3 regions of the Streptomyces sp. NPDC044044 genome follow, and region 2 is predicted to be linked to each of the others. Evidence: riboswitches for the same ligand, from Rfam matches in the RefSeq annotation. Region 2 holds a riboswitch; each other region holds the start of a gene.
What was found. A riboswitch is a leader RNA that binds a small molecule or an ion and turns the genes downstream of it on or off. The one in region 2 is predicted to bind cyclic di-AMP.
Positions count from the first base shown of each region.

Region 1 (5,298 bases), on a different contig from region 2:
CCTGATCGTCGCGGCAGGAGTCGCAGGATCGGCCATCGCCATCCCGCTGCTCGGCGCCACCAGTGCGAGCGCGGCGGACACCGCCACGTGGGACAAGCTCGCGGAGTGCGAGAGCGGCGGCTCCTGGAGCGCGGACGCCGGCAACGGCTACTACGGAGGGCTCCAGTTCTCGCAGCAGGTCTGGGAGGACTACGGCGGCCTCGACTTCGCGCCGAGCGCCGATCAGGCCAGCCGTTCGCAGCAGATCTCCGTCGCCGAGAAGGTCCTCGACGACCAGGGGACCAGCGCCTGGCCCAGCTGCGCGCCGATCGCCGGTCTCACCCAGGACGGCGCCGCCGCCGACGTCGACCCCGGCGCCCCGATCACCACGGTGCCGTCGGACGAGCCGTCGGAGTCGACCGAGCCCGGTGACGGTGAGTCGGGCGAGTCGGGCGAGTCGAGTGCGTCGCCGAGCGAGTCGGCCGACTCCTCGGACAGCGCCAAGTCTTCGGACAAGCCCTCGGAGAAGCCTTCCGAGAAGCCCGGCGCCGACGACGAGGCGCGAGACAAGAATCACGACGAGTCGGGTGAGCCGGGCAAGTCGGGTGAGACGGATGAGTCCGGCGACTCGGGCAAGTCCGGGCAGAACGACGAGGCTTCGCCCGCCCCCACGTCCCCGGCCGGTGGGGGCGAAGGCCGTCACCGCGGCGGCAGCGCGGACGACAAGGCCTCCGACGGCACCGCTCGCGAGGGTTCGGGCCGGCACGCGTCCCGTGGCGACGAGCGTCAGAAGGACGGCTCCGACGGGACGTACACGGTCCGGTCCGGAGACAGCCTCTGGGGCATCGCGGACGACCTCGACGTGAAGGGCGGGTGGGCCGAGCTGTACGAGGAGAACGAGAAGTCGGTCGGCTCCGACCCCGATCTCATCCTTCCCGGTCAGAGCCTCGATTTGGGCGAAAAGTAGGGGTAGTTGGCGAGTCGCTTTGCGCTTGATGTCCCAATTGGCGCAAGTGAGAGATGGGTCTCAGAAGCCCTGATCGTCTTTGAGTTTCGGCCGATCGCATGTCTACGGTCGTGACCGCTCGCCACAGCGGGCCCCGCCGGTCGGTACGCCGAGTCCTGCCAACGGCCGTTCGGGAACAGTCGTCGCGCAAGCGCCGTAGGCAGGAGCGGGGGAACCAAGGTTTCCGCCGGGCCCGGCCGTTCAGCATCGCGAGAGCGATGCGGAGAGACGGACGGGAACGGCTAGGGGTTAAGCCGCGCTCAGGAAGCGCGGCCGGGCAACTTCATCGGCCCGAACCCGACAGCTCACCTCGCAGGCGTCGGTGAGGGGATCACTCATGCTGTTTTCCAGCAAGGGCAAGCACCGCCGCCCGTCCAAGGCCACCCGTGTCGCCACGCTCGCCGGCGTCACCGGTGTAGCGGTCGCCGCCCCGCTGATGGCGGCCGGCTCGGCCTCCGCCGCGACCAACTCCGAGTGGGACGCCGTCGCCCAGTGCGAGTCCGGCGGCAACTGGTCCATCAACACCGGCAACGGCTACACGGGCGGACTGCAGTTCTCGTCCTCCACCTGGGCCGCGTACGGCGGCACGAAGTACGCGCCCACCGCCGACAAGGCCTCCAAGGCCCAGCAGATCGAGATAGGCGAGAAGGTCCTCGCGGGCCAGGGCAAGGGTGCCTGGCCGAGCTGCGGCGTCGGCCTCTCGGGTGCGTCCAACGAGGGTGGCGGTGCGCAGGAGAGCGCCCCGCAGCAGACCCAGGAGCAGCCGAAGAGCCAGCCCAGCACCCAGACCGAGCAGCCGCAGCAGGCCGCTCCGAAGGCCGAGGCCCCGGCCCCGAAGACCGAGTCCAAGAAGACCGTCGAGACCCCGACCGGCAAGACGGTCAAGAAGGGCGACGGCGAGTACAAGGTCAAGAAGGGTGACACCCTCTCCAAGATCGCCGAGGCGAAGGACGTCAAGGGCGGCTGGCACAAGGTGTACAAGCTCAACGGCGACATCATCGACAACGCCGACATGATCTACCCGGGCCAGCAGCTGCACCTCAGCTAGTTCTGGCGGGGCGCCTCGCGGGGCTTGCTTCTCTGCAGGCGCGTCGTCGTTGCTCGCGCAGTTCCCCGCGCCCCTTCGGGGCACGGGTCCACCCCGTCCCGGTGCGCGTATCCCCCGTACGCACCGGGGCGGGGTTCTTTTTGTCCGCACCGCTTTGTTCCGTTCGGAAACTTTTTGCTCTCGGTTTGTCCACAGGACGGTCGCTCGGCTGGCTGTTGCCCGGGAGCCGGTTAGGCTCGTGTCCGCGAGGCCAACGCCCCGCGTACCCGCGTCACATCCCAGAAGGAGATGCTCGTGCCGTCCATCGACGTCGTCGTAGCCCGGGAAATCCTGGACTCCCGAGGCAACCCCACGGTCGAGGTCGAGGTCGGCCTCGACGACGGCAGCACGGGTCGTGCCGCCGTTCCGTCCGGTGCTTCCACCGGTGCTTTCGAGGCCATCGAACTCCGTGACGGTGACCCCAACCGTTACCAGGGCAAGGGCGTGGAGAAGGCCGTCCTCGCCGTCATCGAGCAGATCGGCCCGGAGCTCGTCGGGTACGACGCGACCGAGCAGCGCCTGATCGACCAGGCGATGTTCGACCTCGACGCCACCGACAACAAGGGCTCGCTCGGCGCCAACGCCATCCTCGGCGTCTCGCTCGCCGTCGCGCACGCCGCGTCGGAGGCCTCCGACCTCCCGCTCTTCCGCTACCTCGGCGGCCCGAACGCGCACCTGCTGCCCGTTCCGATGATGAACATCCTGAACGGCGGGTCGCACGCCGACTCGAACGTCGACATCCAGGAGTTCATGATCGCGCCGATCGGCGCCGAGTCGTTCTCCGAGGCCCTGCGCTGGGGCACCGAGGTCTACCACACGCTGAAGAAGGTCCTGAAGGACAAGGGCCTCTCCACCGGCCTGGGCGACGAGGGCGGCTTCGCCCCGAACCTGGACTCCAACCGCGCCGCGCTCGACCTCATCCTCGAGGCCATCAAGCAGGCCGGTTACGTCCCCGGCGAGCAGGTCGCGCTCGCGCTCGACGTCGCCGCGTCCGAGTTCTACAAGGACGGCAAGTACGAGTTCGAGGGCAAGTCCCGCTCGGCCGCCGAGATGACCGAGTACTACGAGGAGCTCGTCGCCTCGTACCCGCTCGTCTCCATCGAGGACCCGCTGTTCGAGGACGACTGGGCCGGCTGGAACGTCATCACCGAGAAGCTCGGCGAGAAGGTCCAGCTCGTGGGTGACGACCTGTTCGTCACCAACCCGGAGCGCCTGGCCCGTGGCATCGAGGAGAAGTCGGCCAACGCCCTTCTGGTGAAGGTCAACCAGATCGGTTCGCTGACCGAGACGCTCGACGCGGTCGAGATGGCCCAGCGCAGCGGCTTCAAGTGCATGATGTCGCACCGCTCCGGTGAGACCGAGGACGTCACCATCGCCGACCTCGCCGTCGCCACCAACTGCGGCCAGATCAAGACCGGCGCCCCGGCCCGCTCCGAGCGTGTCGCCAAGTACAACCAGCTGCTCCGCATCGAGGAGATCCTCGACGACGCGGCCGTCTACGCCGGTCGCAGCGCCTTCCCGCGCTTCAAGGGCTGAGCCGTAGCCACGCTGTAGTTACGTACGTCCCCGTACTCGGTCCCGTACCGTGTGCGGGGACGTACGCGCGTGTGAACGGGAGGCGGGGACATGGCCGTGAAGGACCGGGACCGGTTCTCCACCGCGACCAGGCTGCGGCTGCTCGGCGAACAGACCGCGGAGCGCGTCTACCGCTCCCAGACCAAGCGTCAGGCCCGCCGCTCCCGGCTCACGGGACGCGCCGCGCTCCTGGCGCTCGTGCTCTGCTCGCTGGTCGTCGCGCTCGCCTACCCGATAAGGCAGTACGTCTCCCAGCGCGCGGAGATCGCCGATCAGCGCAAGGAGCAGGCCGAGCGCCGCGAGAACGTCGAGAAGCTGCGGGACGAGAAGGCCCGCTGGCGGGACGACGAGTACGCGGAGCAGCGCGTCCGGGACCGGCTGCACTACGTGATGCCGGGCGAGACCGGCTTCACGGTGGTCGACCCCGAGGCGGCGAAGAAGCAGCACACCGACCAGGGGGCGGCCGCCAGGCCCTGGTACTCGAACGTCTGGGACGGCGTCGACAAGGCCGACCGCCCGGACGACGACTCACCGGACGACGACTGAGCCGTCCAAATCTCTGACGTCCGAGTCCGAGCCCCACAGAACTTCTACGGAACCGATCGAAAGACAGGCATGGAAACGCCCCCGCCGACCACCCCGCGCACCGAGCCCACCGACGCCGACGTCGAGGCCTTCAAGCAGCAGCTCGGCCGTCCGCCGCGCGGCCTGCGGGCCATCGCCCACCGCTGCCCGTGCGGGCAGCCGGACGTCGTCGAGACAGCGCCGCGCCTTCCGGACGGGACGCCGTTCCCGACGACGTACTACCTGACGTGCCCGCGGGCCGCTTCCGCGATCGGCACCCTTGAGGCCAACGGCGTCATGAAGGAGATGTCGGAGCGCCTGAAGACGGACCCCGAGCTGGCCGCGGCCTACCGCGCCGCGCACGAGGACTACATCGCGCGCCGCGACGCGATCGACGTCCTTGAGGGCTTCCCGAGCGCGGGCGGCATGCCGGACCGCGTGAAGTGCCTGCACGTCCTGGTCGGCCACTCGCTGGCCGCGGGCCCCGGCGTGAACCCCCTGGGCGACGAGGCGATCGCGATGCTCCCGGAGTGGTGGCGCAAGGGGGCCTGCGTGTCCCTTCCGGAGGGTGAGCCCGCGGCAGGGGAGCGCGCATGACCCGCGTGGCAGCCATCGACTGCGGCACGAACTCGATCCGCCTGCTCGTGGCGGACGCGGACCCGCAGACCGGCGAACTGATCGACCTGGACCGCAGGATGACTATCGTCCGGCTCGGGCAAGGCGTCGACAAGACGGGCCGTCTGGCTCCGGAGGCCCTGGAGCGCACCTTCGCGGCCTGCCGCGAGTACGCCGAGGTCATCAAGGCCCACGGCGCGGAGCGCCTGCGCTTCGTGGCGACCTCCGCATCCCGCGACGCCGAGAACCGCGACGAGTTCGTACGCGGCGTCCTGGACATCCTCGGCGTCGAGCCGGAGGTCATCAGCGGTGACCAGGAGGCCGAGTTCTCCTTCACGGGCGCGACGAAGGAGCTGGCGGGAAGCGACCACCTCGCCAAGCCCTACCTCGTCGTGGACATCGGCGGCGGCTCCACGGAGTTCGTCGTCGGCGAGGACCACGTCCGTGCCGCCCGCTCCGTCGACATCGGCTG
Region 1 is NZ_JBWKFG010000005.1:608,416-613,713, forward strand. It holds gene AC07AG_RS22020 (transglycosylase family protein) at 1-946, shown strand, start outside; cyclic di-AMP (ydaO/yuaA leader) riboswitch at 1,128-1,319, shown strand; gene AC07AG_RS22025 (transglycosylase family protein) at 1,323-2,033, shown strand; gene eno (phosphopyruvate hydratase) at 2,322-3,608, shown strand; gene AC07AG_RS22035 (FtsB family cell division protein) at 3,699-4,193, shown strand; gene AC07AG_RS22040 (DUF501 domain-containing protein) at 4,263-4,808, shown strand; gene AC07AG_RS22045 (Ppx/GppA phosphatase family protein) at 4,805-5,298, shown strand, end outside.
Region 1: linked by a shared signal. The riboswitch ahead of AC07AG_RS22025 (transglycosylase family protein) and the one ahead of AC07AG_RS26475 (LysM peptidoglycan-binding domain-containing protein) in region 2 are both predicted to bind cyclic di-AMP.

Region 2 (5,298 bases):
TCGAGGTCCGTCTCCCGGATCACGGCCTCCATACGGCGCATGTCCTCGTGGAGGGTGCGGCCGAGCCGTCGGTTCACCAGCGGGTCGAGCACATGGTTGAAGAAGTGCGCGCCGGTGGGGCGCCAGTGCGGGTCGGCGATGCTGGAGCTGACGGCGAGCAGCCGCTTGATGCCGTGACCCGCCATGACCTCGGTGATGACCCTGGCACTCGCCGAGTACGTGGTGACGGCCTCCTTGCTGAATCGTGCGCCCAGCGCGGAAAGGACGGCATCCGTCCCGCCGATCGCGGCGTCGACGGCTGCCGGGTCGGTGGCATCTGCGACGGCCACGGTGAGGGCTGTTCGCGGGGCGAGTGAGCCGGGGCGGCGGGTCACGGCGACGACCTCGTGGCCGGCGGCGATGGCTTGGTCGGTGAGGTGGCGGCCGGTCGGTCCGTTGGCGCCGAAGACTGCGATGCGCATGGTGTCGGGACATCCCGTCGTGTGGTTGCCGGATCGTGTGGTTCCCTGAACGTGTGGCTCCCGGAACGCCCTTGACTGTGCCGATCCGTGTGCGCAGGCTCAACGCTGATGAATAACGAAGCCCCTGCTCCAGCGCGCACACGAGGCCGTCCCCGCGGCAATCCGCCGACCCGTGAGTCGATCGTCCTGGCCGCCCGTGCGCTGTTCTTGGAGCGCGGCTACCGGCGCACCACTCTGCGCGCGGTCGCAGGCGCCGCCGGAGTCGATCCGGCGCTGATCGCCTACCATTTCGGCTCGAAGAAGGGCCTGTTCGCGGATGTGATGCAGTTCCAGTGCGCCAATGCGCTGACGGTGGATCATGTCCTCGGCGGTGACCCGACCACCCTTCCCGAGCGTCTGATCGATGCGGTGACGGGTCTGTGGGAGGACGCCGATTTCCTGGCGCTCACCGCCCAGGGCGACGAGGCCGCCGCGGTGATCCGTGAATACCTGGAACGCGAGTTGCTGGCCCGGCTTGTTGAATTTCTGGGCGGCCAGGACGCGACCGCACGCGCCACCGCCGTGACGACGATCCTCGGCGGCCTGATCTACACCCGCTACCTCAACCCTCTCCCCACCCCCGCCGCCCTCACCCCGTCCGAGACCCGCCACGTCCTCGCACCGGCTCTGCGCGCGGCCCTGACCCCCAGGCCGCGCACCGTGGCGGCCAGGGCCAACGGACGACCGGGGGCGCGGTCTTCGGCGTAGCGCGAGGTGCGGCCGGAGAACGACGAAGGGGTGGGCCTGACCGTCCCAGGTCAGGCCCACCCCTCAGGCACGCACGCCACCGCCCGTGGCGCCGCGCCGCTCTGTGTTGTCGCATTCAGGTGCGCATTCGGGTGCGCGTCAAGTGCGCGTCACCATCGGTACCAGCGGCCCTTTCGGCCGCCGCTCGCAGCGGGCTTGATCACGAAGCCGAGCAGCCAGACGACCAGCAGGATGACCGCGACCCACCACAACGCCTTCAGTGCGAATCCCGCACCGAAGAGGAGCAGGGCCAGAAGAAGTACCACAATCAGGGGAACCATTTTTATCAACCTCCAGACGACCATGTGCTCCCATTCCTGCCGAGCAAACACACAAGAAGCTTGTTTCCCACGCAGGTTGAAGGGATCCGATCGCGGTGATGATGTCTGGCGGGCAGCCGAGCGGTCCGGCAAGCACTAACACCCGTGCCATTACGCGCCGTTGGGGCGGCTCCTCCTCGGGGTCCGCCCCAACGGCATGCGGCCAAACGGAAAGGGACGGCGGGAGCAGCGGCCGATCATCACCCTCATCACCCGCCCACGAACCGCCGTCAGCCCCCACCACGTGCGGCGATCAAGCCGCCATTGATGGCGATACGCCCCGTTTTAGCACGACGAGCAACATCCGCAGTATGTCCATTTTTGAGCCAAAAAGATACTCCTTTGCATCATTAGAGTCATATACAGATTTCCCCCTGCATTGCGGCGAGGTCCAACTAAATGGCATACCTCGATGCCCCGTCGAACCGCATTCCGCCCCCTTCCCCATTCAGTGAAACGGGTCACACAGGAGGCCGCGCCCACGGGAGCCGCTGAGCACATTTCCGTTCCACGCAAAGAAAGTTGGGCTTTTCGATCAAAGAGGACACGGGGTTCCGGTGGTCGGCGGCCGGGCCTCGCACATTTCTATTTGAATTCTGACCTTGTTCTGTCCGGGCTTTCTCGCCTAACGTCACCGTCAATCCGGATGGAACGCCGAATCCTGCCGCTGTCCGGAATCACTCCCACCCACTCACATACGCCCGGCAGGAGCGGGGGACCCAGGTAAGCCGCCGATCCGGATTCCGGAACGGCTCGGGGTGAAGTCGCCTTTGCAGCGCGACCGGACATCTCCCGTCCGAACCCGACAGCTCACCTCGTAGGCGACGGAGAGGAATTCGTCATGCCTGCAAAGGGAAAGCACCGCCGTCCCAAGTCCAGCTCGCTCACCAGAGGTATCGCCGCCGCAGGCACGGGCGGGGCCGTGCTCGTCCTCCCGGTGCTCGGCGCGACCACCGCCGGAGCGGCGCAGGCGGACACCGCCGCCAAGCCCGCCGCGGCCCCGAAGACCTACGTCGTCGTCGCGGGCGACACCCTCTCCAAGATCGCCCGAGAGCACTCCGTGAGCGGCAGCTGGAAGAAGCTGTACGAGGACAACCGCAGCGCCCTCGGCGACGACCCGAAGCTGATCCGCCCCGGTCTCCGGCTCACCCTCGACAAGGAGGGCGCTTCCAAGGCCTCCACCGAGCGGGCGGACCGCTCCAAGCGCACGAACGCGCCCGCCGCTGAGCCCGCCGCCGCCCCGGCGAAGAAGTCGTACGCCAACAACCTCGACGGCTGGATCAAGGAGTCGCTCGACATCATGGCCGAGCGCGGCATCCCCGGCTCCTACGAGGGAATCCACCGCAACGTCATGCGCGAGTCCTCCGGCAACCCGCTGGCCACGAACAACTGGGACTCCAACGCCGCCGCCGGAACTCCCTCCAAGGGGCTCCTGCAGGTCATCGCCCCCACATTCTCCGCGTACCACGTGCCCGGGACGTCGCTGGACAGCTTCGACCCGGTCGCCAACATCACCGCCGCCTGCAACTACGCGGCCGACCGGTACGGCTCGATCGACAACGTGAACGGTCCGTACTAGACCTGCTCCCCGCTCGTCTCCAGGACGTCCACCTGCGGCAAGGAACGGTGCCGATGGTGGGCGTCCGCTATCTCCGCGAGCCTGGGACGGCCCAGCGCGCGATAGGCCGTCACGAGGAGTTCGTTCGCCAGAGCCTCGCGCGCCGGGTCACCCGCGGACGCCCAGTGCAGGTCGCGGCCCAGCAGAAGGGCCTCCGTCGGGTCGCCCGCCGAGCAGCGGCGGCGGGCCTCGTCCAGGGACTCCCCCAGGGCCTCGGCCTCGTCGAACAGGCCGTACATGTACGTCGCGAACTTGTACTCGTCGGCCCCGTTGTGGGCAGGGCGGCCCAGCGCGGAATCGCCCGACGCGAGTGCGCCGGCGCCGTCAAGCGTGGTGATCCGGTCAGGGTCCACGGGCGGGACGGCCATGTCGTACGCCCTGGAGTAGGCGAGGCCCGTCTCGGTGCGCTCACCCGTCTCGACGGCGGTCAGCGCATCGCGCAGCAGACCCAGGCGCGAGCGCCGGGCCGACCCCTCCTCGTCGTCCTGCACGTCGTCGTCGAGGTCGCGCCAGCAGCGTTCGAGGATCACCCGCACCGCTTCGAGCGGGGTCTTGGAACGCGTGTCGATGCCGCCGCCGTCGTTGTTGTAGTAGGAGGCGACACCGCTGCAGGTGCGGCCGTCGTCGAACCACAGGCCGTGGTGCAGACCGTCGGAGCCGCCGTGCAGGAAGGTCAGGAACTCCGGCGGATCGCGGTAGTAGCGACCGTGCACCCGGACGTCGATGCCGTCCCGCGGTCGCAGACCAGGGTCTGCGAACAGGTCCAGGATGCCGACCGGGCTCACGTCCAGGTCCCGGAGCGCCCGCTCTCCGTCCGGGCCGAGAGCTCCCAGGAACTCCCAGAACCGGAAGATGGATTCTGGCAGTTCGAGCCCCCAGTCGTGCCGGAATCTCTCTTCGACGGCGGCCCGGTCCGTCAGGCCCCCGCTCTTGTCCCCGCTCATTGAACTCCCCGCTCATGACGCTCGTGTGGCCGGTGCCGGCGGCCAAGGTCAGGTCTCGCTCAGGCGTCGATGATGACCGGGATGATCAGGGGCCTGCGGCGGTGTGTGCGGTACGCCCAGTTCGCCACGGCACGAGCGATGAGCTGCTCGAGCTGGTGGGCGTCGCCGACCCCTTCCTCGGCTGCGGTGGCCAGCGTCTTCTCGATCATCGGGATGACGGACTCGAAGGTGGTCTCGTCGTGGACGAAGCCGCGGGCCAGGAAGTCGGGGGCCTCGGCGAGCGCGCCCGTGTCGGCATCGACGATGGCGACCACGGTGACGACGCCCTCCTCGGCCAGCGTGAGCCGGTCCTTCAGCGAGGCTTCGTTGACGCCGCCGACGGTCATCCCGTCCACGTAGACGTAGCCCGCGGGCACCTTGCCGGTGATGGACGCGCGGCCGTCGACGAGGTCGACGACGACGCCGTCCTCGGCGATGACGACCCGGTCGGGGTCGACGCCGGTGCGGATGGCCAGGTCGGCGTTGGCCTTCAGGTGCTTCCACTCGCCATGTACGGGCATGACGTTGCGGGGCTTGACGATGTTGTAGCAGTAGACGAGCTCACCCGCGCTGGCGTGCCCCGAGACATGCACCTTGGCGTTGCCCTTGTGGACGACGTTCGCGCCCCAACGGGTCAGCCCGTTGATCACTCGGTAGATCGCCGTCTCATTGCCGGGAATCAGGGAGCTGGCGAGGAGAACGGTGTCTCCCTTTCCGATGCGGATCACGTGGTCGCGATTGGCCATCCGCGACAGCGCGGCCATCGGCTCGCCCTGGGATCCGGTGCACACCAGGGTGATCCGGTGGTCGGGGAGCTTCTCCAGCTCCTTCATGCTCACGACCAGGCCCGAGGGAACGTTCAGATAGCCCAGGTCGCGGGCGATGCCCATGTTGCGGACCATCGAGCGGCCCACGAACGCGACCTTGCGGCCGTGCTGGTGGGCGGCGTCGAGCACCTGCTGGATACGGTGCACATGGCTGGCGAAGCTGGAGACGATGACCCGCCGCGGCGCGGTGCGCAGGACCTGCTCGATCGCGGGGTTGAGCTCGCGCTCGGAGGTGGTGAAGCCCGGCACCTCGGCGTTGGTGGAGTCCGTGAGGAACAGGTCGACGCCCTCCTCGCCGAGCCG
Region 2 is NZ_JBWKFG010000007.1:197,356-202,653, forward strand. It holds gene AC07AG_RS26460 (NAD(P)H-binding protein) at 1-461, opposite strand, end outside; gene AC07AG_RS26465 (TetR/AcrR family transcriptional regulator) at 570-1,208, shown strand; gene AC07AG_RS26470 (DUF5670 family protein) at 1,358-1,528, opposite strand; cyclic di-AMP (ydaO/yuaA leader) riboswitch at 2,242-2,406, shown strand; gene AC07AG_RS26475 (LysM peptidoglycan-binding domain-containing protein) at 2,409-3,146, shown strand; gene AC07AG_RS26480 (ADP-ribosylation family protein) at 3,143-4,129, opposite strand; gene AC07AG_RS26485 (ribonuclease J) at 4,189-5,298, opposite strand, start outside.

Region 3 (5,298 bases), on a different contig from region 2:
GACGTCTCGACCACGTACATCCAGGCGATCTTGTGCCGGAGCTGGGTGAGCAGCGCCGTCAGGCCCGGACTGCCGGACGACTGGGCGAGCGTCTCGTGGAACCAGCCGCCCAGCGAACGCAGATCCTCGCTCTGACCGCGCCTGGAGCGCTCCTGGCCCAGCCTGACGAGGCCGCGCAGGACCTTCAGGTGCGCCTCCGTGCGGCGCTGCGCGGCGCGGGCGGCGCCCAGCGGCTCCAGGAGCGTGCGGATCTCCAGGAGGTCGGCCGCCTCCTGTTCGGTCGGCTCGGCGACGCACGCGCCCGCGTGGCGGCGTGTGACGACGAAGCCCTCGGCCTCCAGGGTGCGCAGGGCCTCGCGCACGGGGACGCGGGAGACTCCATAGCGGCGGGCGAGCAGTTCCTCGGTGAGCCGGCCACCCCGTTCGTAGACACCGGAGACGATGTCGTCCCGGATGGCCGTGCACACCGAGTGCGCGGGAATGCGCATGACCTGACCTCCGCCTTAATCCCCGCGAAACGCGGTCGATCGACGCCTTTTCAGTGACTCTATTGCAGAGCGGCTGAATTTCCGACGGTCGGCCGAAATCCATGGATACTTTTGGCCAAAGGCGAGGCGGGAACGGCGAAAGCCCCGGCTCTCGACGAGCCGGGGCTTTCGGTGAATCAGTTGCGCTTCGTGCGACTGCCTGGGTCCGGACCGGATCAGACGTTGACGTCGTGCGAGCGGAGGTAGGCGATCGGGTCGATGTCCGTGCCGTAGTCCTCGCCGGTGCGGGCCTCGAAGTGCAGGTGCGGGCCGCTGGAGTTGCCGGTGGAGCCGGAGAGGCCTATCTGCTGGCCCGGAGTGACCGCCTGGCCGACGGTGACACCGAGGGACGACATGTGGCCGTACTGGGTGTACGTGCCGTCGTTCATCTTGATGACCACGTTGTTGCCGTAGGCGCCGCCCCAGCCGGCCTCGACGACGGTGCCGGAGCCGACCGCGTGGACCGAGGTGCCGGACGCGGCGTGGAAGTCGATGCCGGTGTGGCTGCCGGAGGACCACATGGCGCCACCGGTCTGGTAGCCCGTGGAGACGTACGAGCCGGTGATCGGGGAGACGTAGCTGTTGAGGCGCTTGCGCTCGGCCTCGCGAGCGGCGCGCTCCTTGGCCTCGCGCTCCTTCTTGGCCTTGGCCTTCGCCTCGGCCTCCGCCTTGCGCTTGGCCTCCGCGGCCTTCTTCTTGGCGGCCTCTTCGGCCTTCTTGGCGGCTGCGGCGTCGTCGGCGGCCTGCTGCTGGGCAGCGGCCTGCGCGTCGATGCTCTGGGCGAGCGTGTCGCCGACGGAGATCGCCTGGGTGAGGCCGGTGTGCTCAAGGGCCGCGTCGTCGGCGGCGAGCGCCGGAGCGGCCAGGCCTCCGATGACACCGGTGGTGGTGAGGGCTGCGACGCCCGCCACGTTCGCGGTGGTACGCGTGAGGCGGCTCGGGCGACGGTGCTTCCCGGTGGCACGGGTGAACGCCATGAAGCGGCTGATCCTTTCCTTCCTTCTCGCCTACCGGGTTAGCTGACGGGTTCGGAGCAGGAAGGTCTCCTACGAGTCCCTCGCCTCGCGGCAAGGTGCCCGATTCACCCCAAGGGGACATGTGGGTCCCCGGCTCCCCTGGCTCGCGCCGTACGGGGACTCGGCGATGACTGTCCGGTGCCGCGGGTGCGGCGTACTGCATGACGAACAGCCGGACCGAACGCTAAGCGGGGCATCTTTCAATCGACAAACGGATCAACACTTTTGTAGCGCACGCCACAGGTCAGACACGTAACCTCCATACCAATTCGGACATATGAGGACCCCAGGGGCCAATTTCGGCCACTGGGGTCCCGATATGTCCTGACTGTCACTCAGGCCGCGCTCAGCCCGTGACCACACTCACTTCACCGATGCCGAGCGCCCTGACGGGCTCCTCGATCTGCGCGGCGTCACCGACGAGCACCGTCACCAGCCGGTCCACGGGGAAGGCGCTCACCACGGCGGCGGTGGCCTCCACGGTGCCGGTCGCGGCCAACTGGCGGTAGAGCTGCGCCTGGAAGTCGTCCGGCAGGTGCTGCTCGACCTGGTCGGCGAGGGTGGCCGCGACGGACGCCGCCATCTCGTACTTGAGCGGGGCCACGCCCACCAGGTTCTGCACGGCGACATCGCGCTCGGCGTCCGTGAGGCCGTCGGCGGCGAGGGTGCGCAGGACCTTCCACAGGTCGTCGAGGGCCGGACCCGTGGACTCCGTGTCCACGGAGCCGCTGATGGCGAGCATCGCGGCGCCGCTGCCGTCCGGGGTGGAACGCAGGACCTGGGCGAACGACCGCACTCCGTAGGTGTATCCCTTCTCCTCGCGCAGGACGCGGTCCAGGCGCGAGGTGAGGGTGCCGCCCAGGCAGTACGTGCCGAGCACCTGCGCGGGCCAGACGCGGTCGTGCCGGTCCGGTCCCACGCGGCCGATGAGCAGCTGCGTCTGGACGGCGCCGGGGCGGTCCACGATGACGACACGCCCGGTGTCGTCGGCGGTCACCGGGGGCACCGGGCGCGGCTCGGCGGTGCCGCCCGTCCAGGAGCCGACGGTGTCGGCGAGGACGGCGTCCAGGTCGACGCCGGTCAGGTCGCCCACGACGACGGCGGTCGCCGTGGCGGGACGCACATGCTTCTCGTAGAAGATGCGCACCGCCGCCGAGTCGATGGCCGTGACCGTCTCCTCGGTGCCCTGGCGGGGACGCGACATGCGCGAGGTGGCCGGGAACAGCTGCCGGGAGAGCTCCTTGGCGGCGCGGCGCCCCGGGTTGGCGGCCTCGTGCGGGATCTCGTCGAGGCGGTTGCGTACGAGGCGTTCGATCTCGCTGTCCGCGAACGCGGGGGCGCGCAGGGCGTCGGAAAGCAGGCCGAGCGCCTTCGGGAGGCGGGAGACCGGGACTTCGAGGGAGACGCGGACGCCGGGGTGGTCGGCGTGCGCGTCCATGCTGGCGCCGCAGCGGTCGAGTTCGGCGGCGAAGTCCTCGGCGGAGTGCTTGTCGGTGCCTTCGTTGAAGGCCCTCGCCATGATCGTGGCGACGCCGTCGAGGCCCGCGGGCTCGGCGTCGAGCGGCGCCTCCAGGTGGATCTCCACGGCGACGACCTGCTGGCCGGGGCGGTGGCAGCGCAGCACGGTGAGGCCGTTGTCCAGGGTGGCGCGCTCGGGCGCGGGGAAGGCCCACGGCCGTGCGGTGCCCGCCTGGGGCTGCGGGTGGAACTGCATCGTTGCGGCCTCGGTCACTTCGCCGCCTCCTCTTCCTCGTCCTCGTCGGTGCCTTCGGCACCGGCTGTGGCCTCGATGGGCTCGTACACGAGCACCGCGCGGTTGTCGGGGCGCAGGCGGGCCGCTGCGGCCGCCTTGACCTCTTCCGCGGTGACGTCGAGCACGCGCCCGACGGCGGTGAGGGCGAGCTGCGGGTCACCGAACAGGACGGCGTACCGGCACAGTTCGTCCGCGCGTCCTGCCACCGTGGAGAGCCGGTCGAGCCACTCGCGCTCCAGCTGTGCCTGGGCGCGCTCCATCTCCTCGGCGGTGGGGCCCTCTTCCGCGAAGCGCGCGAGCTCCTCGTCGACTGCGGCCTCGATGACGGGGACCTCCACGTCACCGGACGTCTTCACGTCGAGCCAGCCGAGGGAGGGCGCTCCGGCGAGCCGCAGCAGGCCGAACCCGGCTGCCACGGCAGTGCGGTCGCGGCGCACGAGGCGGTTGTAGAGCCGGGACGACTCGCCGCTGCCGAGGACCGTGAGCGCCAGGTCGGCCGCGTCGCACGCGCGCGTGCCGTCCTCCGGGAGGCGGTAGGCGGCCATCAGGGCGCGGGCCGGTACCTCTTCCTCGACGACCTCGCGCAGCTCCTTGCCGATCGTGTCGGGCAGCGAGCCGTCGCGCGGCGGCTGCTTGCCGTCGTGCGAGGGGATGGACCCGAAGTACTTCTCGACCCAGGCGAGGGTCTCCTGCGGGTCGATGTCGCCGACGACCGACAGGACGGCGTTGTTGGGCGCGTAGTACGTACGGAAGAAGTGCCGCGCGTCCTCCAGCGTCGCCGCGTCCAGGTCGGCCATGGAGCCGATCGGGGTGTGGTGGTAGGGGTGGCCCTCGGGGTACGAGAGGGCGGTCAGCTTCTCGAACGCCGTGCCGTACGGAACATTGTCGTAGCGCTGGCGGCGTTCGTTCTTGACGACGTCCCGCTGGTTCTCCATGGATTCGTCGTCGAGCGCGGAGAGCAGCGAGCCCATCCGGTCGGCCTCGAGCCACAGGGCCAGCTCCAGCTGGTGTGTGGGCATCGTCTCGAAATAGTTGGTCCGCTCGAAACTCGTCGTGCCGTTGAGCGAACCGCCGGCGCCCTGCACCAGCTCGAAGTGGCCGTTGCCGTGCACCTGCTTCGAGCCCTGGAACATGAGGTGCTCGAAGAGGTGGGCGAGGCCCGTACGGCCCTTGACCTCGTGGCGCGAACCGACGTCGTACCAGAGGCAGACCGCGGCGACCGGGGTCAGGTGGTCCTCGGAGAGCACCACGCGCAGGCCGTTGGCCAGCCGGTGCTCGGTCGCTGTCAGGCCGCCGGAGCCGGCCTCGGCTGTGGCCGTGTGACCCATGGGCATGTACGTCCCTTCGATCGCGAAAAGCTGGAATTTCTGCCAGTCGTGCCACTGTATGCAAGCGTGCTGACAACCGGTGAAGTTCCCGCTCCGCGCTCGGCGTAGTCGCGGCCGAAGTCCGGGTCGTGGTCGGCGTTGTCAGTGGGACAGTCCACAATGGTCGGCGTCAGATCCCGTTGATGCCCTGGCAGACACCGTGAAGGAGCCGCAGCAGCGATGGCCCGCCGCAGCACGAAGACCCCGCCGCCCGACGAGTCGTTCGAGGAGAAGATCCTCGACATCGACGTCGTCGACGAGATGCAGGGCTCCTTCCTCGAGTACGCGTATTCGGTCATCTACTCGCGCGCCCTGCCGGACGCCCGCGACGGCATGAAGCCGGTGCACCGCCGGATCGTGTACCAAATGAACGAGATGGGCCTGCGCCCCGACCGCGGCTATGTGAAGTGCGCCCGCGTCGTCGGCGAGGTCATGGGCAAGTTGCACCCGCACGGCGACGCGTCGATCTACGACGCCCTGGTCCGCATGGCCCAGCCCTTCTCCATGCGGCTTCCGCTGGTGGACGGCCACGGCAACTTCGGCTCGCTCGGCAACGACGACCCGCCGGCCGCCATGCGGTACACCGAGTGCAAGATGGCCGACGCGACCTCCCTGATGACGGAGTCGATCGACGA
Region 3 is NZ_JBWKFG010000011.1:123,234-128,531, reverse strand. It holds gene AC07AG_RS36545 (GntR family transcriptional regulator) at 1-488, opposite strand, end outside; gene AC07AG_RS36540 (M23 family metallopeptidase) at 704-1,504, opposite strand; cyclic di-AMP (ydaO/yuaA leader) riboswitch at 1,518-1,680, opposite strand; gene AC07AG_RS36535 (M16 family metallopeptidase) at 1,890-3,275, opposite strand; gene AC07AG_RS36530 (M16 family metallopeptidase) at 3,272-4,630, opposite strand; gene AC07AG_RS36525 (DNA gyrase/topoisomerase IV subunit A) at 4,844-5,298, shown strand, end outside.
Region 3: linked by a shared signal. The riboswitch ahead of AC07AG_RS36540 (M23 family metallopeptidase) and the one ahead of AC07AG_RS26475 (LysM peptidoglycan-binding domain-containing protein) in region 2 are both predicted to bind cyclic di-AMP.